DNA from 3 places in the Halomonas sp. R57-5 genome. Region 1 is predicted to be linked to each of the others. Evidence: riboswitches for the same ligand, from Rfam matches in the RefSeq annotation. Region 1 holds a riboswitch; each other region holds the start of a gene.

The links. Region 1 has a riboswitch for thiamine pyrophosphate ahead of thiM (hydroxyethylthiazole kinase). Riboswitches for the same ligand answer to the same signal wherever they lie in the genome.
Region 2: another riboswitch for thiamine pyrophosphate. It lies ahead of tenA (thiaminase II); the one in region 1 lies ahead of thiM (hydroxyethylthiazole kinase).
Region 3: another riboswitch for thiamine pyrophosphate. It lies ahead of HALO_RS07390 (sodium:solute symporter); the one in region 1 lies ahead of thiM (hydroxyethylthiazole kinase).

What each region holds. Positions count from the first base shown of each region.
Region 1 is NZ_LN813019.1:4,753,436-4,759,650, forward strand. Features, by position in the region: gene ampC (class C beta-lactamase) at 1-438, shown strand, start outside; gene HALO_RS21670 (cupin domain-containing protein) at 542-1,207, shown strand; gene HALO_RS21675 (DUF6164 family protein) at 1,204-1,572, opposite strand; gene gloA (lactoylglutathione lyase) at 1,582-2,118, opposite strand; gene HALO_RS21685 (hypothetical protein) at 2,355-2,699, shown strand; TPP riboswitch at 2,754-2,852, shown strand; gene thiM (hydroxyethylthiazole kinase) at 2,876-3,685, shown strand; gene thiE (thiamine phosphate synthase) at 3,675-4,307, shown strand; gene HALO_RS21700 (LysR family transcriptional regulator) at 4,304-5,221, shown strand; gene HALO_RS21705 (DoxX family protein) at 5,303-5,728, shown strand; gene HALO_RS21710 (DODA-type extradiol aromatic ring-opening family dioxygenase) at 5,845-6,215, shown strand, end outside.
Region 2 is NZ_LN813019.1:3,846,452-3,851,921, reverse strand. Features, by position in the region: gene HALO_RS17685 (hypothetical protein) at 1-1,306, opposite strand, end outside; gene thiC (phosphomethylpyrimidine synthase ThiC) at 1,544-3,433, opposite strand; gene tenA (thiaminase II) at 3,466-4,149, opposite strand; TPP riboswitch at 4,228-4,389, opposite strand; gene HALO_RS17670 (putative quinol monooxygenase) at 4,679-4,981, opposite strand; gene HALO_RS17665 (NADP-dependent oxidoreductase) at 5,042-5,470, opposite strand, start outside.
Region 3 is NZ_LN813019.1:1,642,530-1,657,280, reverse strand. Features, by position in the region: gene HALO_RS07445 (methyl-accepting chemotaxis protein) at 1-598, opposite strand, end outside; gene HALO_RS07440 (ABC transporter substrate-binding protein) at 658-1,857, opposite strand; gene HALO_RS07435 (flavin reductase family protein) at 2,081-2,695, opposite strand; gene HALO_RS07430 (D-2-hydroxyacid dehydrogenase family protein) at 2,805-3,752, shown strand; gene arfB (alternative ribosome rescue aminoacyl-tRNA hydrolase ArfB) at 3,838-4,254, shown strand; gene HALO_RS07420 (DUF1289 domain-containing protein) at 4,254-4,529, shown strand; gene HALO_RS07415 (proline racemase family protein) at 4,496-5,560, opposite strand; gene HALO_RS07410 (zinc-binding dehydrogenase) at 5,560-6,750, opposite strand; gene HALO_RS07405 (NnrU family protein) at 6,795-7,373, opposite strand; gene corA (magnesium/cobalt transporter CorA) at 7,513-8,481, opposite strand; gene HALO_RS07395 (sensor domain-containing diguanylate cyclase) at 8,507-9,931, opposite strand; gene HALO_RS07390 (sodium:solute symporter) at 10,003-11,376, opposite strand; TPP riboswitch at 11,366-11,473, opposite strand; gene HALO_RS07385 (peroxidase-related enzyme) at 11,550-12,152, opposite strand; gene HALO_RS07380 (hypothetical protein) at 12,333-13,025, shown strand; gene HALO_RS07375 (CoA-acylating methylmalonate-semialdehyde dehydrogenase) at 13,096-14,595, opposite strand.

The sequences.
Region 1 (6,215 bases):
GCTTACGGTTTGAAATCCACAGCCGCCGACGTGTTGACGTTTGTGGAGGCGCACATGGAGGCGCCAGGGCTCGACGACGAGCCACTCCGCCAAGCCTTGGCAGCCACGCGCACAGGCTACTTTGAGTTCGGCGATATGACCCAAGGGCTGGGCTGGGAAAGCTACGCCTACCCGGTGACGCTTGAGCAGTTACTGGCGGGCAACTCCCTTGAGATGATTTTGGAGCCCAACGCCGCCAACCGCTTAACCCCGCCGCTCGCCCCCAGGCAGGAGGCGTTCTACAACAAAACCGGCGCCACCAACGGTTTTGGCGGCTATGTGGCCTTTGTGCCCAGCGAACAAATCGGCATTGTACTACTGGCCAACCGCAACTACCCCAACCAGGCGCGTATCGAAGCTGCCCACCATATCCTGACCGCATTAACTGAAACCCCATAACCGGCGCCGCCTTCGGGCGGCTTTTTTGTTGCAATTTTCGCTGTCGATAAGGAGACTATCACCCCTCCCCGTTACTAACCTTCACTGCGAAGAGCCCTTTCCCATGCGTTTAAACGCCGATTTTAGCCACTTTGCCTGTGTTACCCCGGAAGAGTATCAGTGGGTTGCCTCCCCCAGTGCGGGGGTAGAGCGCATGATGTTTGACCGCATTGGCGATGAAGTTGCCCGCGCCACCAGCCTTGTTCGCTATGCCCCTAACACCCAGTTTGAGCGGCACACCCACGGCGGTGGCGAAGAGATTCTGGTACTGGAAGGCGTGTTCGCCGATGAACATGGGCGCTACGCGGCGGGCAGCTACCTCAGAAACCCCATCGGCACCGGCCATACGCCAAACATTGGCGAGGAAGGCGCGCTGATTTTTGTCAAACTGCACCAGTTTGACCCCAACGACACGCTCCAACTGGCGGTACCTGCCCACCGGTTGCCCTGGCAGCCAGACCGGCGCCCGCGCATCGCCTACAAAATGCTGCACACTTACAAGCAGGAACGTACCAGCCTGGAACGCTGGTCGGCGGGCACTTCCATTGCCTACCCCACGCTGCTGGGCGGTCTGGAGTTTTTGGTTCTGGAAGGCACGCTGAGCGATGGAGAGCAAAGCTACACGGCGGGCACCTGGTGCCGCTACCCCAGCGGTGCGGCACCGGCATTAACCGCCGGTGATGATGGTGTGATGATGTACCTCAAGCGCGGCCACCTGCCAGCAGCTTAGGCCCGCGACAGCCCCAGGAACGGCAAAAGCGTGAGGGCGACAATCAGCGTCACCGCTAATAGCACCAGCACTACCTGCAGGGGGTGGGCTGCTAGGCGTTTCCATAGCGTCATCTGCTCGCCCCGCTCAACCACCGCCTGATGTTCCCGTTGGACACGCTCCAGGCGCTCCGCCTGATAGGCCTCTAACGCCGCGATGGCTGCGTCGTGCTGATGCGGGTTGCGCAGCCAAATAGCATCGACCCCCAGGCGGAAAAACCCCGCCTGGGTTTCGTAGGTATCAAAGCCATGGGCGGCCAGCAGGTCACGCACCTCCATGGCTTCTTCGTCGGTAACGTGGCGCAGCCGGAACAGTAGTTCAGCCATTGGCGTGCCTCAAGAGTCGCTCTTCCCCACCATCAGGTCTGCCTGAATCACTTCGATCCAGTAGCCGTCCGGGTCTTTAACGAAGATAACATCTTTCATCTTGCCCTGATCGGCGCGTTTCACAAAGGTGACATCATGCTGGTCAAACCACGCTTGAGCCGCCGCTAAATCCGGCACGTTAAAGCAGATATGCCCGAAGCCTTGGGGTTCGGCGTTACCATCGTGGTAGGCAAAGTCATCCTTGTCTTCGGTGCCCCAATTGTGGGTCAGCTCCAGCAGCCCTTTCTGGCTGAAGGTCCAGGCGGTACGCGCTTGCGCATCTTCCGGCACGCTGTCGCTGGGCTCCAAGCTAGCCAGGAAATACAGCGAGAACTGCATCTCTTCAAAATCCAGCCGCCGCATTACCTGCATGCCAAACACGTTTGAGTAGAATGCCAACGCGCGCTCAGGGTCTTTCACCCGCAGCATGGTGTGGTTTAAGCGAAACCCTTGGGTTTGGGGTGGGGTGGCGACGACGCCGGGGTGCTGCTCGCCTTGAAAACTCATTTCGCCCTCCTGTCGTTGATGTCGATCATTGCACCTTACATACCGCTTACCATGGGGTCTTTAGGGTCATAATACCAGCCCTTACAAGTACATAGGCAGCGTCGTATTACGCTATCCATAAGCGTACTGGCAATCATAAACAAAACCCCTACACTTATTATTCATAAGCTTTACAAAAAGCAGTTCCTGCCACATGAGCGACGCTTCACATTGACGGCGCCGTCCAGGAGTTTTCCATGAGTTCGATTGATATGACGCTGGGTGACCAGTTGACGCTAAAGCAACTTTCTAATGCCTTGCACAACGGCTTTTCGCCGATTGTGGAGGTTGAATCCATGGATGGCATCTACAAAGTGCGTTTTCATCACGCCAACGGCGTGTCTGACCTGAGCGACAACAAGGGCCATGTCAGCACTTTTTTMGGCACGGGCGAGATACGCGACACCCTAGGMCAACTGGGCCTGACCCACGGCGTACTGACCTTCGCTGACCAGTGCGGCGACGAGATGATCGGGGTAGAGGGGAAAGCCATAACGCCTGACGAAATGCTCACCTACGGTACACGTATTTCGTTTCGCTAGAGGGCCATCGTCCGCATTCGGGGCTTTACAGGGCTACTCCAGGCAAGGATAGTAATCATTCGACAGGGGCGCCCTCCGTTACCGGCGGGCTGAGAAGCACCCTTTGAACCTGAACCGGATAACACCGGCGTAGGGAGTCGTGGTAACGCTTACCACCTCCCTGCCGGGAGGATGCTATGACCCTACGCCCGCTTGGCGATTACCTAGAGACGCTGCGCGCAGTGACACCTCTGGTTCACTGCATAACCAACTATGTGGCCATGAACAGCACTGCCAACCTGCTGCTCGCCACCGGCGCGTCGCCCGCCATGCTGCATGCGCCTGAAGAAGTCGCCGAGTTTACGGCTATTTCCGCGGGGCTTTCGATCAATATTGGCACGATCTCCTCCCACTGGGCCGATGCGATGCTGACCGCCACAGCGACTGCCGATCAACACGCAATTCCTTGGGTATTGGATCCCGTCGCCGTTGGCGCCACGCGCTATCGCCAAACGCTGTGCGCGAAACTGCTCGCCGCTAAACCCAGCGTGATTCGTGGCAACGCGTCAGAAATTCTTACCCTTAACGGTTTAGCCAGCCAAGGGCGCGGCGTGGATGCTACCGCCGCCACCGACCAAGCCGTAGATGCAGCGGTAGCATTAGCGCAAAAACACGGCTGTATTGTCGCGATGACCGGCGAAAGTGATTGGGTAACGGACGGTGCGCAACACTACCGTATTAACGGTGGTCACCCGTTGATGCCCCGTGTAACAACGCTGGGCTGTGGGCTGAGCGCACTAGTGGCGGGATTTGTGGCTGCCAATCGCGATGCCCTACTGGGCGCAACGGCAGCCGCGCTGGCCTGCTTTGCCGTCGCTGGTGAGCGGGCGGGCAGCAGCGCCCAGGGGCCTGGAAGCTTCCAGGTCGCACTGTTGGATGCGCTCTATCAACTCACCCCTGACGACCTCACCACCCATGCCCAGTTGGAGGCTATCCATGCCGTTTGATCTATCGCTTTATTTAGTCACCGACGCTGCGCTGTGCGACGCCATTGGCTTGGAGCAGACGGTTGAGGCAGCGGTACGAGGCGGCGTCACCATCGTGCAGCTGCGTGATAAGCACGCCAGCGATGAACAGATGATAGCCCAAGCCAAACGGCTTAAAGCGGTGCTGGCGGGTACCGGTGTGCCGCTGATCATTAATGACCGTTTACAGGTGGCGCTGGAAAGCCAAGCGGATGGCCTGCATGTTGGCCAGAGCGACGCTGCCGTTCAAGAGGCGCGTCGGTTGTTAGGTGAGCAGGCGATTATTGGCCTGTCGATCAACACCCTCGCCCAGCTAGAAGCTGCKCCGGTGGAGTTACTCGATTATGTGGGTATTGGCCCGGTGTTTGCTACCGTGAGTAAGCAGGATCATGCCCAGCCCATCGGCTTTGGCGGCCTGGCGTCGTTGGTCAAGGCGTGCCCGCTGCCCAGCGTGGCCATTGGCGGGCTGAAAGCCAACCATGCGATTAGCGTGCAGCGCGCGGGAGCGAACGGCCTAGCGGTGATCTCGGCCATTTGTGGCCAACCCGACCCCTACCAGGCGGCACGGACATTTCAGGTTTTCCAAGCTGTTTCGGCGTCATGAACCAGTTAGAGCACATCGTCGCTTTTGTGCGGGTAGCCGAGCTGGGTAGCTATACCCGGGCTGCCGAAGCGCTGGATATTTCGCGCACCCGCGTATCCCGCCAGGTCATGGCGCTGGAAGAGACACTGGGTGCGCGACTGATACAGCGCACTACGCGACGGCTGCATCTCACGGAAGCCGGGGAGCGCTATTTAGCCCGCGCCCAAGGGGTGCTGCAAGCGCTCGATGAAGCCGCCGCCGAAGTAGGCCAAGGCACCAGCGATGTGCGTGGACGGCTACGCGTGAATGGGCCAATGAGTTTTGGCACTCGCTACCTGGCGCCTCTCGTTGCCCAATTTATGCAGACCCATCCAGCGCTTGAAGTGCGATTGGATCTGAACGACCGCCGCGTTGATCTGTTGGAAGAGGGGTATGATGTCGCCATTCGTATCGGCAGCTTGCCTGATTCAAGTTTAGTGGCACGCCGCCTAACCCGTTGCCGCCTGCTGTTTTGCGCATCACCTGAATACCTTGCCATCCACGGTGAACCCCGCAGCGTTAAGGCCCTTGCCGACCACCACTGCCTACGCTATCGCAGCGGCCAGCACAGCGCTGACTGGCAGATTGCCACACAGTCATTGACGGTCAGTGGCCCGCTGGAAAGCAATAACGGCGATGTACTCACCCACGCCGCAGAAGCGGGCTTAGGCATCGCTCAGCAGCCCAGCTTTCTGGTCACGGAGAGTATCGCCAGCGGGCGTTTAGTGCCCATTTTGACCCATGAGCCAACGGTGCGGCTCGATGTTCACGCGCTCTACCCCGCCCGGCGCTACCTGCCTGCCAAGGTGGAGCGCTTTATCGACCTGCTCACCGAGGCGTGGGGCGATCCACCGGTTTGGGAGCAGAACATCGGATTGTCGCCAATTACGCAATAGTGATGTGCAAAATATGCTGATTATCTCGATATGATCCGGCGGTAAAGTAGCGCCATCAACCACTCGATGGAAGCTACTTCTATGACAACCCTTACTCACGCCACTCCTTCTCTACAGCCCTCTTTACAGCCCCATGCTATCTCGCTACTGCGTATTGCCTTGGGGGTAATGGCCCTCGCTCACGGTTTGCTCAAGGTGTTTGTGTTTACCCTGCCGGGCACCGTCGGCTATTTTGAATCACTGGGTTTACCTGGATTTCTGGCCTACTTGACCATTGCTGCCGAAGTCGGCGGCGGCATCGCCCTGCTGCTTGGCGTATATACCCGCTGGGTGAGCCTGGCGCTGGTGCCAGTGCTGCTTGGCGCTGCCTGGGTGCATCTTGGCAACGGCTGGATGTTTTCAAATGCCGGCGACGGTTGGGAATTCCCGGTGTTCTGGGCGCTGGCGTTAATCGTGCAAGCGGGCCTGGGCAGCGGCCCCTGGGTGTTAAGCCGCCGCTTCGCCTAACACCTAACACCTAACACCTAACACCTAACACCTAACACCTAACACCTAACACCCAATCCTATCGCCAGCGCTTGCCTCACCGCCAGCGCTGGCAATGCTGCTGAGGAGACTCACCCATGTTACCTAGCCTGTTTATTTCCCATGGCTCGCCCATGCTGGCGCTTAATAAAACCCCGGCTCACGCCTTTCTACGCGAACTGGGCAAACGGCTTTCACCCAAGGCGGTGATCGTGGTGTCGGCACACTGGGAGAGCCTGTCGCTCAAGGTCAGTACCAGCGCCAAGCCAGAGACCATACACGATTTTGGCGGCTTTCCACAGGCGCTGTTCGAGTGCCAGTATCCCGCCCCCGGCGAGCCTGAACTGGCGGAACGGCTAGCCGAGTTACTGGACGCCGAACGGGTAGAGCGCGGTTTTGATCACGGCGCCTGGGTGCCCCTTTCGCTGATGTTTCCTGACGCCAAGGTGCCGGTTGTATCCCTGTCGCT
Region 2 (5,470 bases), 910 kb from region 1:
GCAGCGCCAGCGGATTTTGTGAGGCGAGGGTGAGGATACCGAGACCGCTGGGCGCCCCGTTTTTCATCGTTAGACTGTCAATGCGAGCATTGAAACCAGACAACGACGGGCCAATCATCATGGTGATCGGGTTATTGAGCGCCATGTTAATTTCATTCCAAGTACCGTTTAGCTCCTGTAGTTCATCACAGCTGAACGGGTTTTGACGCACTTCCTGCGCATATTTTTGAACGGTTTGAAGCAGTACAGGCAGGTCCAGACCCAATCCAAAGCTGGCCATTCCACCGGTGCTGCCAAGGCCCGGAACCTGTGTGGTCAGGGCACGCAGATCGCTGACAATATCTTCATCGGTCTCAAGGATGAGATTCATCTCCATGCGGTCGAGGCTGTAATCACGCATGCCCATTACCAGACCAGGGAAGCGGCTGGTAATGCGGTCAATATCTGCCTGGCAGGTGGATAGATCCAGAGGTTCTGCATCGACGGCATTCATCAACGCTTGAGTACCCGAATGCGTAGGGCTACTTAGCTCATCAAACAGCCGTGAGGAGTCGATCTGCCCGGCACCGTAAGGCGTGAAGTCATGGCGCTGCTCAAGCTCTGCCAGTGCATCGGTATCACCGATGCTGCTGTCGGGCAGCGCTTTACCCAGCACCTGTGCCAGCAGCTCGTCGCTGGCATCCTGCGGCACCACCGATACCAGTAGCTGCTGGTCGTCAATGGCTAGGATGGCCTGGAGTGGGCCCTCAGGCGTCAGTACCCAGTAGTCGGTGCCGTTAGTGGTGGCCGTGCGTGGAGTGATGTCTGCTTTGGCGAGGATGCGCTGCAGCGTTTCGCGAAAGGCATCTTCATCCTGCAGTTGCATGCGCAAAACAGGCAAAATACCCAGCCCATAGAAAGCAGCCTGAGGGCTCATCTTGAGCCCCAGCGCATGCACATCTTCCAGTGACTCAACCCCGACTAACTCTTCACCCATGGCGATTAACAGCGTCATCATCGAATGCAGCACTTCATCGTCTTCTATCTGGGGCAGCGTATCGCGCAGTTCATCCAGATCAGAATCAAGGGTCGCCATGGGCTGCATACGCTGATAAAGATCAAAGACATCCTGTTCAGGCATCGCTTCGCGCGTGGCCATGAAATAAGGGGAGTTAGCCGGAACGTATTTCAGCATTGGCGCTACGTTATTTTTCGGCGCTTCCTCTTGTGTTGCCGCTTCGGTTGGCTCGTTATCATCGCTGCAGCCGCTGAGCAGGCCTGCGCTGAAGAGGGCAAGGGTAACCGCTATGGAAAGTTTGGTTTTCATCTGGAATCAGTTCTTTGAATGGTGTTGGTTTTAAATGAGCCGAGTTGGGCTGAGCGCTCTGTAAATGGGAATCATACACGAGCAATGTATAATTAATCTCTACTTGAGTGAAAATTTATCATTACTCCAAAGCGTATTGATCAATGGAGAGGTCGGAAAATCATGCGGCATAAAGGTGGCCCTTGAGTTTCGCTAAGACTCAAGAGCCACATTCCACAGCGAAGCTGTTAAGTAGGCCTACACCTCCTGATACAGCTCGCTACCTTTCTGGCGAAACTTCTCCGCCTGCTCTTCCATGCCCTTCATAACCGCTTCCTGATCGCCGTTTAGCCCGTGCTCATTAGCATAGTCACGCACCTCCTGGCTGATCTTCATGGAGCAGAACTTCGGCCCGCACATGGAGCAGAAGTGGGCCACTTTTGCGGAATCCTTGGGCAGGGTTTCGTCGTGGTATTCGCGGGCCGTATCCGGATCCAACCCCAAGTTGAACTGGTCTTCCCAGCGGAACTCGAAGCGCGCCTTGGATAGCGCATTATCGCGCCGCTGCGCCGCCGGGTGGCCTTTGGCCAAATCCGCCGCGTGGGCAGCAATCTTGTAGGTAATGATGCCGGTTTTGACGTCGTCTTTATTGGGCAGGCCCAGATGCTCTTTGGGGGTGACGTAGCAGAGCATGGCGCAGCCAAACCAGCCGATCATCGCCGCCCCAATGCCAGAAGTAATGTGGTCATAGCCGGGGGCAATATCCGTTACCAGCGGCCCTAATGTATAGAAGGGCGCTTCGTCGCAGTATTCCAACTGCTTATCCATGTTCTCTTTCACCAGGTGCATGGGCACGTGGCCGGGGCCTTCGATCATCACCTGCACATCGTGCTTCCAGGCGATATGGGTCAGCTCGCCCAAGGTTTTTAGCTCCGCCATTTGCGCTTCATCGTTGGCATCAGCCACTGAGCCGGGGCGCAGGCCATCGCCGAGGGAGAACGCCACATCGTACTGCTTGCAGATCTCGCAGATCTCTTCGAAGTGGGTGTACAGGAAGCTCTCCTGGTGATGGTACAAACACCACTTGGCCATGATTGAGCCGCCGCGGCTAACAATACCGGTGACCCGCTTAGCGGTGAGCGGCACATAGCGTAGCAGTACGCCCGCGTGAATGGTGAAGTAGTCCACCCCCTGTTCGGCCTGCTCGATCAGCGTATCGCGAAACACTTCCCAGGTGAGGTCTTCGGCCACGCCTTTGACCTTCTCCAGCGCCTGATAGATAGGCACCGTGCCAATCGGCACCGGCGAGTTGCGCAGTATCCACTCGCGGGTTTCGTGGATGTTCTGCCCAGTGGAGAGATCCATGATGGTGTCCGCGCCCCAGCGGATGCCCCAGGTCATCTTATCCACCTCTTCTTCGATAGAAGAAGTCACCGCCGAGTTACCCAGATTACCGTTAATTTTGACCAGGAAATTACGGCCAATAATCATCGGCTCGCTTTCTGGGTGGTTGATGTTATTGGGAATAATCGCCCGCCCGCGGGCCACTTCATCGCGCACAAACTCGGGGGTGATCTCTTCGGGCAGGCTGGCGCCAAAGCTCTGGCCTTTGTGCTGATGGCCCAGAATGCGCTCTACTTCAGCGGTACCCAGCGCTTGACGGCGCTGGTTTTCGCGCAAGGCGATAAACTCCATTTCCGGGGTGATAATGCCCTGGCGGGCGTAGTGCAGCTGGGTCACGTTCTTGCCCGGTTTTGCTCGGCGTGGTGTGCGGGTTAGATCAAAGCGCAGCTGGGCAAGCGTCGGGTCGTTGGCGCGGCGGTTGCCGTAATCAGACGTGGGGCCTGATAGAAATTCGGTATCGTCACGCTCTTCAATCCAGACCCGGCGCAGTGCCGGTAGGCCACGGCGTAGGTCAATCTTGGCGTCAGGGTCGGTGTAGGGGCCGGAAGTATCGTAGACCAGCAGCGGTGGGTTCTCTTCATCAATGCCGGTGGTTTTGGTCGGTGACAGTGAAATTTCCCGGAACGGCACACGGATATCCGGGCGCGAACCTTCGATATATACCTTACGTGAACCGGGCAGCGGCGCAATGGCGGCGGCATCGACCTGGGCGGTTTCGGCTAAAAAATGGCTGGTTTTGCTCATTACGGTCTCCTTACGATTGTTGTTTTGCAGGGTTAGTGAGTGGGGTCTGCGTCTATCAGCGCTAAGCCCATCTGCCAGAAATCGATTTCCAGGCGGGTGGCGTCGCGGAAGATTTTGCTCAGTTCGGCAAAGCGGGCGGGCGACACATCGGCAAGGCGGGCATTGAGCCACTCAAGCTCAGCCTGCATGGCTGCCTGAAACTCCTCGCCTTCGTACATGGCAATCCAGGCATCAAAAGGGTTTTGCGCTCCGCGCAGGGTAGAAGGCTGGTCGTTCAGCCAGTTGGCAATTTCGCCGTAGCCGACCAGGCAGGGGGCCAGCGCCACGTGCAAATCCAGCAGGTCGCCGCGGTTTCCGGTATCCAAAACATAGCGGGTGTAAGCCAAGGTGGCCCTGGCTTCGGGGAGTTCGGCCAGCTCTTGCTCGGAAATCGCCCACTCCTGACAAAAGCCCACGTGCAGGCCCAACTCCACATCCACAATGGCTTTCAAGCCTTCATGGGCCTGGCGAAGATCGGCAAGGGTGGGGCTTTTATAGACAGCCAGCGCATAGGCGCGGGCGAAGTGAATCAAAAACAGGTAGTCCTGCTTTAAATAGTGTCGAAACGACGCCTCAGGCAGCGTGGCATTGCCCAACTGACGCACGAAATCGTGCTCAATATAGGCGCGCCAATCTTGCTGGCAGGCGGTGGTGAGATCAGTAAAGCGGTAGCCCATGATGCCTCCGGTGGTAATGATCCGGGGGGTGGGCGAATAAGATCGAGGAAATGGCGCGGAAGGTGGCGTGAAATGAAGCCGTGGCCATCGCTTGATCCCTACGCCGGTACCCGCGCTGCGACTTGTGTAAGTAGCAGCGCATTAGCCGGATCAGGTTCAGCGGGACCAGCGCTCGGCAGCATTAATTGCTACGCCCTGCGCCATCTCAGCCGGATTTCACCGGCACCCCGTCAAGCTGTTCGTTGGTGGAGTGTAGGAGGCGGGCGGGGGAGATGCAAGGGGCTGGCTATTGCTCTTGGGTAAAGGTGGAAGTTGATGTGATAGTGGTAGGCCGTCGCTATGCTGAGGCTATAGCGCCTAGCCCTATGGCTGCAGAAGGCGGACTGGAGCGCGCTTGCGACATCGGAGAAGAGGTTCGTTAAATTTGCTTAACGAGCTGCAATGCACCACAAACACTTCTTAGTCGGGCTGCTTCACAGGTGTAACGGATATAGTCCAGCTATGCGCGAAGGCTTTGTTTACAGAGTTTCTAATCCTCCCTGAGGCCACGTTCATTCAATGCATCGTACTTGCGGATATCAGCGCGCATCCTCCCGCTCCATTGATGGACAAACTGTACGGTCTTGTCGGCGTTTAGGTGGGCAGTCAGTGCGGCTTGATCAACCCAGCGCTCCGAAACTATCAATCGTCCGGCGTCCGCGTCATCCACCGCAGCGTCATAAGAAATGTTTCCACCACGCCGCCGCGTGGTGGCGGCAAGTACTTTTAGGTGGGTCATAAATCGCGCTAATTCAGCCGGGGCGACGTATAAATATCCGGTAACGATGAGCATGTTTTATTCCTCATAATACCGCCGCTGGAGCAAGGAATTGCTGTGATTGGCGGCAACAATTTACTGTTTAACGACAAGCACGACCTTACCTTGAACGCCGCCTTGCATAGCTCTCTGATGCGCAGCCGATGCTTCTGCCAACGAATAGGTACTGTCGATAACGATCCGAATGGTACGGTCGTCGAGCAAGCGACCGACCTGCGCCAGCAGCATTCCGTTTGAGTGCACCTGTAGTGAGGAAACCGTAATCCCTAGCCTGTCGGCTTCATCCCTGGCAGAAAAGCCCAAGGGGTTGACCAGAAAGAGCGAGCCGCCTGGTTTAATAATGCTGAGGAAGCGTTCTATGTTCGGGCCACCCACAGCGTCAAGCACCAGATCCACGTCATGTGCGACCGTTTCGGCGGCTGCCTTGGTGTAATCAATGAAGTCGTCAGCACCCAGCTCGCGAAGAAGCTCTTCATGCTTACCTGAAGCAACCGCGATCACACG
Region 3 (14,751 bases), 1.9 Mb from region 1:
ACATGTTGTCGAGCAACTGTGTTGGCAGCGTGGTCATGCCATCTTCGCGCCAGGCTTCCATTAACTCGCGCTGTTCACGATCACTACGAACCTGCGCTAACGCCGTACGACCGGCAATATCTTCAGCGCTCAGCATCACTTGTGAAATGAGTGATTGCATCGCACTAATGCGCTCAGCCATTTGAGTTTGTAGGTTCAGCTCTTCACGGCGCACGGCTTCCAGCGCCGTATCCCCTTCTAGCAACGCTTGATAGTGGCTATCCAGGTCACTCAATCCTTGCGTTTGATCAACTCCACGCAGGCCTTGTCGCGCATCATGAAAACGCTCATCTAATGCCGATTGAGTAGTGACTTCATCAAGGCCATTCACGCCCTCTGCAGCAAGCAAATCCGCATGGCGTTGACCAAATGCCCCCATGGTGAGCACCATGCCCATGCTGGCATCCTGAAGCGGTAACACCTCACCGGTAATATAGCGCTGTGAGTCGATTAGCCGTTGGTTGGTGGTCCATCCCGTTGCTGCCAGTACGACGGCGCCCAGCACGGCAGCTAAGAACAGGCTGATCAACATCGCTCGAATACTTAAGGTTTTTTTCATTATCTGTTTTCACTTGTGTCAGGGTCTTACAAATAACGTAAGCTTTGGTGGTGTAAGCGTTAGGGCAGCAGGTTTGCCCATTCCACTGACTCGAAACGGCCATTTGTGATAATAGTGGGCCATACCGCATCGCTGGCTTGATGATCATCAGGCCCCAAGCTCAACGGCTCTTCTAAGCCAATATCCACCGAGCCCAAGCCGAGCAAGCCATCCACAATAGCGTCACGATCTGGGTTCGCGCCGGCCGCCTTTACGCCCTCGACAAAGAGCTTTGCCGCCAGGTAGCCTTCAAGGGAAATAAAGTCAGGTTCGCTACCATTGGCATGGGTTTCCAGCGCCTGGCGGTAGGACTCAACAGCAGGCAGTTCGGCATCCAGGGGCGGTACGACCTGGGTAATAATGACACCTTCTGCGAGATCACCGAGCTCATCCATAAGCGCTTGGCTGCCCACAAAAGAGACGTTTAGAAATACCGCCTCAGGAAGGTCATTCTTCGCTTCACGAATAAAGTCTGCAGCAGGCCCGTAGGTACCCACAATAATAATCGCCCGCGGCGTCACTGGCGCTTCCAAAATGGTCGCTAGGCCCTGGTGAATATTGCGAGTTCCGCGGGTAAAGCGTCCATGGGCCAGCGCCGAAATATTATCAACGCCATGGGCAGTTAACGCTTGTGAGGCACCATTATATCCCGCATCGCCAAAGCTATCGTTTTGGGTGAAGAAGGCAATTTCCTCGGGCAACACCCCTGCTTCCAACAGCCCATCCACCATGGCGGCGGTTTCTTGTACGTAGCTGGCCCGATAGTTAATCACGTAGCGGTCTGGCGGTGTCTTACGCAGTACGCCTGCACCGGTAAACGCCCCATAAAGCAGCGTTTCATATTCGTTATAAATGGGAATGGTAACGGTAGCCGTCGGAGTGCCGACATTGCCAATCGCAGCCAGCACTTCATCCTCTTGAATAAGTTCTCGGGTATTACTGGCGGCTTGCAGCGGTTTGTACTGATCATCGCGGGCAATCAAGGCAAGCGTTTCGCCATTAACCCCACCCTCTGCATTGACTTCGGCAAAGTAGGTCTCGATACCTTTTTGCATGCCCAGCCCTAGCGGTGCTGCCCCCCCGCTGGAAGGGGCAACAATCCCAAAGGTCAGTTCCGCCTGCGCTAGCAGTGGAGCAAACACCCCGCCTAATAAAGCTATTGTTAATACAATCCTTTTTAATAAGACTTCTCTTAATAACCAGGTTCCCAATCGTTGCATTGATCTGCTCCTTAATGGCTAGATCACTTCCCCACGTAAATAGCATGGGCAAAGGTATGTCGTGCACCCCTCACACCTTCGCCACATTACCGAGCCTTTAGTTATTACTATCGGCAGGAGAATATACGACTAAAGATTAATTATCGTTGATTAATAAGTAACAAATATTACTTAGAATGTAACAATTAATTTCAAGCCCGCCAAAAGCTCTAAATTATGCGTTTTATGCGGGTCTTTCGATGGCAAAACGGTCGCTAATCCGAATGTAATCACTGCCAGCTAAACGCCCAACAGGTTTGAGCAAATCCATATCCACATGGCGGCCGTCCCACAGCGAATCGTCAATATGAATTGAGACGACTTGAGCCAGCACTAACGTGCCTGCCAAAGGCTGGTCACCAAACCGGATCATATCAAAAAGTTTGCAGCCAAACGCCACAGGAGCATTCGCAATCCGCGGTACGTTTACGCCAGGCATCACGGCTTTTTCAAGCTCCGCCAGGGCAAACTCATCCTCGCCCGGCGGCAAGCTGGCGCTGGTGGTATTGAGCGCCTCAATTAACCCTTCACTACCCACATGCACGACGCATTCAGGTACTTCATTTAAATTGCGCACCGTGTCTTTAAGTTCGCCGCTGCCATTGAGTAATGGCGAAAATGCCAGCACCGGCGGATTCACACTGGCCACGTTAAAGAAGGAAAACGGCGCCAAATTGGTATTTCCCCGCTTATCCTGGGTAGATACCCAGGCAATTGGCCGGGGGCAAACGCTGCCGGATAGCAGCCGATAAATAACCCCTGGGCTTAGCGGCGCGTCATCTAATAGGTAATCACTCATTGATGGCTCCTTGATGGTGAGTTTTCAGGTTAGTATCACTCTATAACAGCACAGCCTACGACGCTCAGTTTTGCCATTATCGATAAGGCCAGTTTGAGGAGACCTTTTAATGAAGATTGTCATTGCCGATGATTACCAGGACTGTGTGCGCCATTTAGATGCCTTCAAACAGCTCGAAGGCCATGATGTAACGGTTTATCACGACACCCTTACCGACCTGGACGCGCTGAGTGAGCGTTTCAAGGCAGCCGAGGCGCTAGTGCTTATTCGCGAACGCACACCGATAACCGCAGCCCTACTTAAGCGTTTGCCCAACCTGAAAGTGATTAGCCAAACCGGTGGCGGTGCCGCTCATGTGGATATACCGGCCTGCCGCCATCATGGCATAACGGTAATGACGGGCACCGGTTCGCCCTACGCTGCAGCGGAATTAACCTGGGGTTTGGTGCTGGCCGCGATGCGCCATATACCGGCAGAGGTTGAGAACCTGAAAGCAGGCCGCTGGCAACGCACCTTAGGTACAGGTCTGAAAGGTCGCACACTCGGCATTTTTGGCTACGGAAAAATCGGCAGTTTAGTAGCATGCTACGGTCAGGCATTTGAAATGAAGGTGTTGGTGTGGGGCCGGGAAGGCACTCTCCAGCGCGCCTCTGATGCCGGAATTGAGGTGGCCCAAACCCAGGCCGATCTGTTTCAGCGTGCGGATGTGCTCAGCCTCCACCTGCGTTTGAACGACGAAACCCGCGGTATAGTCAGCGCTGAATCCCTCGCCCAAATGAAGCCGACGTCTTTGTTGGTAAATACCAGCCGTGCTCAGCTAGTGGCGCCAGGGACACTGGAGCAGGCTCTAAAAGCCGGGCAGCCCGGCCAAGCCGCCGTCGACGTTTTTGACGCGGAACCGCTTTTGGCTGACTCGCTACTAGAGCTGCCTAACCTTGTCGCCACGCCACACCTTGGCTATGTAGAGAAAGATAGCTACGAACTCTATTTTGGCGATGCTTTTAGCAATCTACTGGCGTATATCAATGGTCAGCCGATCAACAATCTAGCCAGTTAATTGAGCGCGATAAGAGTGTAGCGACCACTGCCTCTGTGCCAATTGTGCTAGCCTTATGGGTTCACGAGTAACACAGAGGCCATTAATGCTCACCATTTCAAGTAACGTTACCCTGGCAGACTGGGAGATTGATATTAGCCAGATTCGCGCCCAAGGCGCCGGCGGCCAGAACGTCAATAAAGTCGCTTCAGCGGTACACCTGCGCTTCGACATTCTGAGTTCCACGCTGCCCCCGCTATACAAGGAGCGCTTAATGGCGCTGGCCGATCAGCGCATCAGCAAAGAGGGCGTGGTCATTATTAAAGCCCAGAGCCACCGCAAGCTCGAGCTCAATAAAGAGGACGCGCTAGCGCGTTTAAAAGAGCTGATACAGAGTGCCACCAAGCAGCAAAAAGTACGCCGTGCCACTAAGCCTACCAAAGGTTCGCAGCGCCGCCGCGTTGATCACAAAACCCGTAAGGGCAAAATTAAATCGCTGCGCGGTAAGGTGTCGGCCTCTTAATGACTAAAGACGCCGCACCTCCCGCTCAGCGACCCCTTTCGCCCTGCATACAGATCTGTCAGATTGAACCAACAACATCGGTGTGTGAAGGGTGTGGCCGCACGCTGGATGAAATTGCGGTTTGGGGCAGCATGACCGAGGCCGAAAAGACCCCGGTATGGGAACGCTTAATCGCCGAAGGCTATGTTTCTAAGGGCTATGTTTCTAAGGGCTATGTTTCTAAGGGCTATGTTTCCAAAGGCTACGTTTCTAAAGGCAGGGCTTCTGGCGAGTGACGGTCGCGCAAGATATGGTGTAGCTCGCCACACGCGACCATCGGGTCATCACAGTTAATCACAATATCCGAGTGGGCCAATACATAGCTGCGGCCAGTAATGGTATTTTCCACTACCTGGTAAGCCCCTTCCTGATGGGTGCCAATGAAGGTGCCGATAAACCCCGTCTCACGCAGTGACACCGTCTCTAGCTTATCACCTACATTCAAACGCCCTTCGTAGTGCATTAGCGCTAGACGTGCCGAGGTGCCGGTGCCCGTTGTGCTGCGGCAAATAACGCCTGGATGAACGTAGGTCGTTGACCGTGAACGTGTATACCCCTCCCCTATTTGCTCTTCAGGGCCCATAAAGTGCAAAAATGGCAGCGGCCCAACATCGCCCAGAGTGTAGTGGGAAAAGCCTCGCTGCGCTTTTATCGCTTCGACAATTTTGTAGGCACACTCCGAAAGCGCGCGCTCTTCATCACGGGAAAGCTTAAAGCCCAGCTCAGTGGCATCGACTAAAGCGTAAAAACCACCGCTATAGGCAATCGAATAAGTGACTTCGCCAACCCCCGGGACTTGAATCGTATCGCGGTAGGTATCGATATAGCTGGGCAGGCCGCCACAGGTAACCGACTCCACCACCCCGTTATGCACCTTTGCTTCGATTTGCACTAGACCCGCTGGCGCTTCCAGCTTAAAACGCTGAATACCTTCCTGCTTGGGCACAATGCCACTCTCCAACACCGCAGTGGCGGTACACAGCGTGTTGGAGCCGGAGTAAATGGGGTACCCCATCACTTCCATAATGATGTAACCCGCGACCGCTTCTGGGTGAGTGGCGGGCACTAGCAAATCAACCGACATTTCCGGAATACCGTAGGGCTCTTCCAGCAGCAGGCGCCGCAAACCGTCGGCATCATCGCGCAGATACTCCATCTGCTCGCGCACAGTGGCGCCCGGCAGACTATCAATCCCCCCCGTGACGATACGACTAACATCGCCTCCGGCATGGGTGTCCATTAGCTGAATGGTATGCAGGTTATGCACTATTGGCGCTCCTGAGCGGCAGAAGAGGAGTTTTCGAGGGCGAACGGCGCACCGTGGGAGGCCCACTGGGCGTCGGGGACAAGCACAATTTTGCCCAGGTAGTTGCTGCCCCGATTGACAAAATAGCGCTCGGCGGCATGCAGATCAGACAGCTTAAATGCCGCATGCAGCACTGGCTTTAAGTCGCCACTGCGAATCCACGCCACTAACTGTTCGGCCTCTTCACGGGTGCCGTGGGAAACGCCAAATATCTGCACTTGGTAAAGATAAACCCGGGTCCACATCATTTCGCTAAGGTTGCCACCGCTAGCCCCGGCAATAGAGAGGCGCGGATAGCTTTTGCGCCCCTGCATATCAACAATCATGGTGTCGATAAACAGGTTGGTCATCTCACCACCAACCAAATCCATCACTGCATCAATCGGTTGGCCAGCAGTGGTTTCCAGCACCCGCTCAACAAAGGTGGGCAGGTCGCCACGATCAATCACCGCTTCCGCACCTAATGCTTTGAGCGCCTCGGCCTTGTCTAACTGGCTGACCGCATAGGGGATAGCGCCCACGATGCGGCAGAGCTGAATAAGTGCGGTGCCCACGCCGCCGCTGGCTCCGCTGACCAGCACACGCTCGCCAGCACTCACTTTGGCAGCGGTCATCATATGGTAAGCCGTCTGATACGAGCACATGCCCATTGCGGCCAGTTCGGCATCGTGCAGTTCAGGGTTGGGCACGTGATAAAACTGATCCGCAGGCACGGCGATATACTCAGCAAACCCGCCGTCGGCTCCATGGCCGTAGTAATCCGGGGTTAGATTAATATCGCGACGCTCGTCAGCGTAGATATTAAAATCAAGCAGCCCGCGCTGGCCAATGCGCTCAACGTCAACGCCTTCGCCGACCGCCACTATGCGGCCAGCGACATCGGCCCCTTGAATCCGCGGGAAGGTTAACGTGGGGGTGCCGCCCATGGCAAAGGAGGTAACATCGCCCTTGTCCTTGGTGGGATAAAGCCCTTCACGGGCCTTGCGGTCAGTGTTGTTCTTCGCCGTCGCGGTCACCTGCACCAGTACTTCACCCGCCTTAGGCTGCGGCGTGGCGACATCCTGATGGTATTCCAACTTTTCGATACCACCATGCCCGGTTAATAGCATAGCGGCCATGGTAGTCGGCGCAGTATGTGAAGTTTCGGCCATGGGCTGGCTCCTAAATCGATAAAGACAGGCTGATCAAATACAGGTTAGCTAAAGACGGGGACGCCAATCAGCGCTGTATGTAGATAAAAGGCAAACACGACATACGCTATCAAGCCCACTAGCACGGTGGCAATCGTTGCCATTTTTGAGGTACTAACCGACTCAGGCGGTGTCAAGCGGCCGCGTTTTTTAGCGGTCTTGAACGCCAGGATAGCCCAGATAAGAAAGGCAGCAAAAAAGATAATATCGCCTAAGCGCCCGTTGGCCAGCAGGTGAGCAAACGCCCAGATTTTTACCGCCAGCATCATCGGATGGCCAAGCTTGGCCCTAATGGCGTTGCCCGGAACATAGGCCGCCACCAGCATGATAAAGGCTGGCACCATCAGCAACGCCACCGCATGACGCATGCCCGCGGGCGGGTGCCAGATATAGATGGGGTCTAGGCGCATCTGGCCAAAACCGTAAATAGCAATGGCCAGGCCAACGATGGATACGGCTGAATAGGCGACTTTCCAAGTGGTTTCGCCGCGTTGAGCAATCTGCTGCTGACGCCAGTCTTCAGCAAAAATACGTACAGAGTGGCTGCCTAAAAAAATCAGCAGCCCGATAATCATAATGGTCATGGAACAACTCCCAGTTAAAACGCTAGTCTAGGCTTTATGCCTTATAGTTTTGGTCGCTGCAGAGGATGCCACACTCAACCGCTGACCACCTACGTATGTGTCAACTTTTCGTTTCCTGGCGAGTCGCTCACTGGCTAGCCTAAAACCAGTGCTTGCGCTTAAACAGCCAAATCAGCACGCCACCGATACCTAGCATGGCACCCCAAACAAAAAAGTAGCCGTATTGATAACGCAATTCAGGCATATTTTCGAAGTTCATGCCGTAAATCCCGGCGATAAACGTAAGAGGGACAAAGATCGCGGTAATCACCGTGAGCACGCGCATGGTGATATTTAACTGGTGGGAGGAAATAGAGATATAGCCATCAACCAAGTCACCGCAAATGTCGTAATACATCTGGGTCAAGGTGTAGAGACGCTCGAAACGATCCGCTACGTCGTTGATGGCGTGCAGGGTTTCGCTATCTTCCCGAGGCAAATGCTCGTAGTCATAAGCGGTTAGTTCCTGGGTAATACCCTGGTGGTAGCTAAAGATGCGGCGCATCTTAACCAGCCGGGAACGGTAAGTGATGATCTTGCGCATTAGCACATCATTACCATTTTCCAGCAGTTCGTCTTCAAGATCGCTTAACGCCGTTTCAAATTCGAGCAAGCTGTCAATATAAAAGCCCGCTGAAATATACATTATCCGCAGCGCGACGTGTTCAGGCGAGTGGGCCAGCAGGGCTTTACCGTGCTCGTTGAAAAGGCGCTCAATGGAGAGCGCTTGTCCAGGATGAAGCGTAACCAAAAAACGCTCACCCACAAAAAAGCAAACCTGCTGAGGCAGGTAGTTCAGTTCGGCATCGAAGGAGGAGATGCCGCGATAAATAATCAGCGTATGGTTGTCGAACTCTTCAATTTTAGGCGGATGGCGCTCTTTGTGAGCATCCTGAATGGCCATGGGATGAAACTCAAACGCCTCTAAAATTTTGCGCTCGCTCTGCTGGGACTCCCCCTGCATATCGATCCATATATGGCTACCTGGCGTGGATTGCCATACGGTCATCAGGTGTTCATCGCCCTCACGGGTCTCGCCTTCAGGCGTGGTCAGAATAGTCCGAATCATGGTCATCCTTGAATATCTACAGGTCTTAACTAGCGTTATCAACAGACAGGGCAATGCGTACTTGGGCTTTTCCAGAGCGCTTGGCTTCATACATAGCCACATCGGCGCGCTTAAGCAGTTCGTTGGCTGTCTCGGCGCTGGCGGGCAAATATAGCGCGACACCAATACTCACACTGACGTTTAACGCCGCATCTCCAGCAATCATCGGTTCTTCCACCACCTTGACTAATTTATTAGCCAACTGCTCGATTGCCGTGGGCTCACTGCCCTCCAATAGGACGACAAACTCATCCCCGGCCCAGCGGGCTATATAGTCGGTTTCACGTATCGTTTTCACTAATTTTTTAGCGATCACACGTAGCAGATCGTCGCCCTTGGCATGCCCATGGGCGTCGTTAATCGCCTTAAAACCATCCAAATCCATAAACAGAACGGCTAACGGCTGCTGGCTGCGCCGTGTGCGAGCCATTGCTTCGGGTAAGCGTTCATCTAGGGCTCGCCGGTTAGGCAATTTGGTTAATACATCTTCACGAGCCTGTTGATTACGCAGGCGCTCCAGCTGCTGGCGCTCGGTAATATCGTGGATAAAAAGGCTGCGCCGTTCACGCCCTTCAATCACCAATTTTTTGACGCGCACCTCGACGGGCAGTTCATTGCCATCGTAACGGTGCGCGGTAAACTCAATAGCCGCCCGATCATTCGCGGCAGGCAGCCCAGTGGGAAAAATAAGCTGTGTGATTGGCTTAGCCAGCGCCGCTTTGCGTGGCCAACCGAACATCATTTCAGCCGCCCGATTCCAATCCAGAATGACGTCTTGTGCATCAAGACTGATATAGGCGTCATAGGCAGACTCGATAACGAGATTGAGTTCGTTGGTACGCCGCTCGATTTGGCACTCCATACTTCGGTGTAACTCATTCAGTGCTTGCTGGGATACCTTGGCGCTTTTCTTTTCTAATACCAGTCGCTCACGCAAATGAATTTCATCAGTGACAATCGCCGCCAAATCTTGCAGAGCCGTCAATTCTTGATCACTGATCGCACGCGGCTTCGTGTCGATTGCGCAGAGAGAGCCTAGCGTCAGGCCTTTGGTCGTACTAAGCGGAATACCCGCATAAAAGCGAATACCGTCGACAGCTTTCACAAACGGATTGTCTGCAAAGCGTGGATCCTGTCGGGCATCGTTAATGATCAATGGTTCTGTGCCCTGAATGGTATAAGCGCAGAAAGCCACATCTCGGGGTGTCTCACGAGCCTCAACGCCAACACGTGATTTTATCCATTGGCGTTTAGCATCTATCAACGTCACCGTTGAGATAGGCACATGCAGCAGCTTGGTCACCAGCCGGGTGACGCGATCAAACGCAGGTTCATCAGGTGTATCAAGTAGGTCAAGCTCGTAAAGAGCGGCTAATCTCGCCTCTTCATTCGATGCTGTAGGGTAGCTCATTGTTATGTCACCCATTCAGGGTAGGTGTGTAGCTACCAGCATAACGCGATCAGCCTTTTACTGCCCAACACTCACTGTTTCTTGGTTAAACATGCGAGTAGTACACTTGTGAGCGTTGAGGCGATTAACGCACCAACGAACGGCCCCAAGGTAGGGATACTACCCGGAAAACTGGCGCCCACTACCCCGGCCACCAGGCTTCCTTGGCTTAACCAACCAGGCAAAATGGCCCCCAGCAAACCGGCGACACCACCCATAATGGCCGCCATCGGCGTCATGCGTTGCCATAAGCCGAGCAGCACAGGCACCACAATAGCGGCACACAGCAAGTCAGCAATCAAGAATAGCCGCAGTACCGACAGGCCCTGCAAGGCAATCACTACCACCGGGATCATCACGACGACCGTCACCCAGCGGGCAGCCACCAGCGAAACGCCCTGCTGCTCGCTGCGTGCCACCACGAGCGAAGCAATACCATTTTGAAGTGTATCAACGCTGGAGGCCACTAAGGTCACCGCCAACACCAAGGCAGGTAACGTCAGCCAAACGGGGGCTTCACTTAACAGAGCAAAAAATGGCATTGGGGGCTCGCCGAGCGGCACACCGCTCATCGCTGCCAACACGCCTAGACCGCCAATCACCATCACTACCACGACTGTCATCGCGCCGCCTAACCAGGCGCCGCGCCCCAAGCTTTGATTATCTTGAGCGGCCCATACTCGCTGCCAATAGCCTTGGTGGAAAAGGTTAGCGGCGGTGACCGCGATCACTAGCGTTAACGCTACGCTGAGCGCACTGGTGATAGGAATAGACGGGAGTGCAGCCTCACTGGGTATAGAGGGCAACCGCCATAGGGCCATGCCACCCACCACACACAGCAGCACCAGCAACAGCCACGCCTGCCAACGGTCAGTGGCAAGGCTGGCACGCAGCCCGCCCGCCGCGGKATAAATCAGCGTGGTAAGCGCCACACCAATAATCACCAGCGCGGGCGGCACATCGGAAAGCAGCGCGGTGATGGCCCCAATGGCGGTGAGTTCAGCGGCTAAAAAACACGCCATATAGGCGATGGAGACCAGGGTTACCCAGCGCCGTACACCAGGGCCATAGCACGCTTCAGCAAACTCGGCGATACTGCGCCCCTCCGGCAACGCACGGCGAATCTTCGGCCCATACAGTCCCAAGACAATAAATGGCAATGCAGAGCCTAGCGCATAGCCAGCAAGGGCTAGCGGGCCGACAAAGGCGCCTATTTCGGGGGGCGCAAAGAGTATCCATGCGCCCATACCGGAAGCAAGAAAGGAGAGCCCCAGGGTAGAAGCCGTTTGCGAGTTGCGGGCGGTGACGTAGTCGTCAAGTGAACCATCCACCCAGCGAGCACGTAGGCCTAAAAAAGCAAAGCAGCACAGCGCCGCGCCAAGCACGGCTGACGTCAGGTAAAGCATGTCGCGCTTCCTCCGCCGGTACTAACCGGATCAGGTTCCAGGGTCTGCGCAGTGCGCATCTCAGCCCTTTTGAGTAGGGGCTCCCCTGGCGACAGTGAATGTAGGTACGCTTAAGAACGGTGTTAACACTGATTCAGGAACTATTCTCAATCAGAATCACAGCTTAGTAAAGTTTAAGGTGTAATGGTCGCACTTGAGCGAGGCACACGCCCCATTAAGTAAAACTCCTCATTAGGCGGCGTGCCCGCCAATGTAACCAACCGATTCGACAAACCAAAAAATGCCGCTATGGCGCCTATATCCCAGCAGTCCTCTTGGCTAAAGCCCACTTCCAGTAAGCGCGTGAACCACTCATCGGTCATTTCACCGACATCAACAGCACAGTGCATGGCGAAATCGAGCATCACCCGGTGGCGCTCACTAATCGGCGCCACGCGATGGTTGATCGCCACTTGATCTGCGAGCAGCGGGTTTTTACTGTAAATACGCACCAATGCTCCGTGAGCGACCACACAATATAAGCAGCGGTTACGCGCACTGGTAGCGACCACAATCATCTCTTTCTCAACGTTGGTTAGGGTGTCCGATTCGCGCTCCATCAACGCATCGTGATAGGCAAAGAAAGCTCGGAACTCAGCGGGGCGATGGGCCAGCATCAGAAAGACATTGGGCACAAACCCGGCTTTTTCCTGCACGGCCAAAATGGTACTGCGAATATCTTCCGGCAGGCCATCCAATGTTTCAGGTACATTAAAACGACTCAACGATGCAGACATACTCACCTCTTTATTGTTAAATTTAAATATCTGGTAAAAACGGTTTAGCCGATGGATAACAAAAAGCTAAATGAAGAGACTTTTATTTAGTTGCTTCTCTCGCCATACTGGCTTACTAACCTAAGCAGAATTGCGACCTCCTCCTAAAAATATAAATAGCTCGTTCAAAGGGAAACCGCTATGAGCCATAACGAAGCCAAGGAACATACACCCGGTCGTCTAAACGAGCTGTTTGCTGACCCTTACCGAGCATTTGAAAATGATACCGATGAGCGTCAGCTGCATATTCGTATCATGTTGCATATGTTACTTGCCCGCCCAATGACACGTGGTCAAATGACCCTACGCGTTATCCATGGCTGGGAAAACGGCGGCTTTGAACCCGAAGACCTCCAGCATGTCGACTACCCTCTCGGTGGGGTGGCTGACTTTAAGCGCGCGGTGAAAGATTTTGAACACGCCTCTAAGCACAACACGCCGCTACCTGCCGACAAAGATGCCATTCTTGCTGCCCCGCTAGCCGATGCGATTGCAGGCGCCGAAGCCGAGGGCCAAGACCTCTCCAGCGAAATTCGCGAGACCCCAGCGCGCTGGCCTGCGTTTGAAGGCGGCTTAGCCCTCTATACGTTGTTTAAAATGTATCATCGCCTTATTTACAGTGAAGATGACAACTATCGCTGCTCTCAATGCATGACACCACTGGGTATGCGCGAAATACATGAGTTTCACCTTGAAGAGGGAGAGTTTGCGCTTCTGGTGCCTCCCGCTAATGAATTTATGCACGGGCAGTCACTGTTAGTTTTACACGAAAGTCAGCTTGACCCGATCGAGCAGTTGCTTGAAGAGAGCTTGCCTCTGTTTGATAACTTTTAAGCCCTGCGCCATCGGGTTCATCGGCCCCGCGTAAAGCCGGGCCGATGTGCGGCAGTTAAAATCGCTTCAATTAGCCAAGCGAAATGGTGCTGTTGATACCGCTGGATACGTTTTCCGGCTCAAACCAACGTGCCGTCACCGTTTTGGTTTGTGTCCAGAACGCGATCGCCTGCTTACCGTTAGGGCCTAAATCACCTAGTTTCGAAGCCCGCGAGCCGGTGAAACTGAAATAGGCAACCGGCACCGGAATTGGCACGTTGATACCAATTTGGCCAACGTCTATATCGGTTTCAAAGCGGCGCGCTACCCAACCCGAGTTTGTAAAGATAGAGGTACCGTTGCCGTTAGGGTTGGCATTGATAAAGGCAATCGCCTCATCCAGCGTTTCAACACTCACCACGCACAGCACGGGACCAAAAATCTCTTCCCGGTAAATGGTCATATCCGCCTTTACGTCAGCAAACAGAGTCGGCCCGACAAAATTGCCGTTGGGATAACCCTCCACCTGAACATTGCGCCCATCGACCATCAGTTTGGCACCCTCTTGCTCCCCCGCATCGATTAAACGCAGCACGCGGTCACGAGCAGCTGGTGATACCAGCGGGCCTAAATCCGCATCGCGTTGGGTGCCCGGGCCGACTTTCATTTCACGCGCCGCATCAACGATATCGCTCAGCCACTCACGCGCCTCGCCCACCAGCACCACCACAGAGTTTGCCATGCAGCGTTGGCCCGCCGCGCCAAAGGCTGAGCCCAGCAGGTTGTTGATCGCTTGGCTACGATTAGCATCGGGCATGACCACGCAGTGGTTCTTGGCCCCCATCATTGCTTGCATGCGCTTGCCCGCTGCCGCTGCACGGTTATACAGCAGCGAACCCACATGGGTAGAGCCGATGAACGAGAGCGCTTTGATATCCTGGTGATCAGCGATTTGGTTGGCTACATCAGGGCCACCGTGCACCACGTTGAGCACGCCTGCCGGGACACCGGCTTCGTGGGCTAACTCCACTAAGCGCATGGTGGAACTGGGATCCTGTTCGGAGGGTTTAAGAACGAAGGTATTACCAGTGGCAATCGCCAGTGGAAACATAAAGCACGGCAGCATAATCGGGAAGTTAAAGGCAGTAATACCGGCGCCCACCCCAAGCGGCTGGTGCATAGTGTAAACGTCCACCTCGTTAGCGGCATTTTCCGCCAGCTCACCCAACTGCAGCGAGGTAATCGAACAGGCATGCTCCACCACTTCCAAGCCCCGGCCAACTTCCCCTTCCGCATCGGGAAGCGTTTTGCCGTGCTCTTCGGTGATCAGCGCCGCCAACTCTGCGGTATTGTCGCGAATCAGTGCCTGAAGCTTGAGCATAATGCGCATGCGTTTACCCAGCGGTACTTTTCGCCACTCCTTAAACGCCTCTTTAGCGCTGCTGATAGCGCGCTCCACTTCGTCAGTGGTACAGAACGGTACCCGCGCTACCACCTCTTGCGTGGCGGGGTTAACCACATCGCGCCACTCCTGGCTTTGCGACTGCACGGGCTGGCCATCGATATACATGGGAATTTCGCGAACAGACATAGCGTTGCTCCTATTATTAATTGTGATTGTTATGGCTGTGGTTGTTATAAAAATGCGGTATTAAAAAGTGCTTCGCGGTAAGGCAAGAGTACAGGGTATAGCAGCAAGTTGACGTTAACGTCAACCAAGTATCGCATGAGTCAACAAAATCTGCGG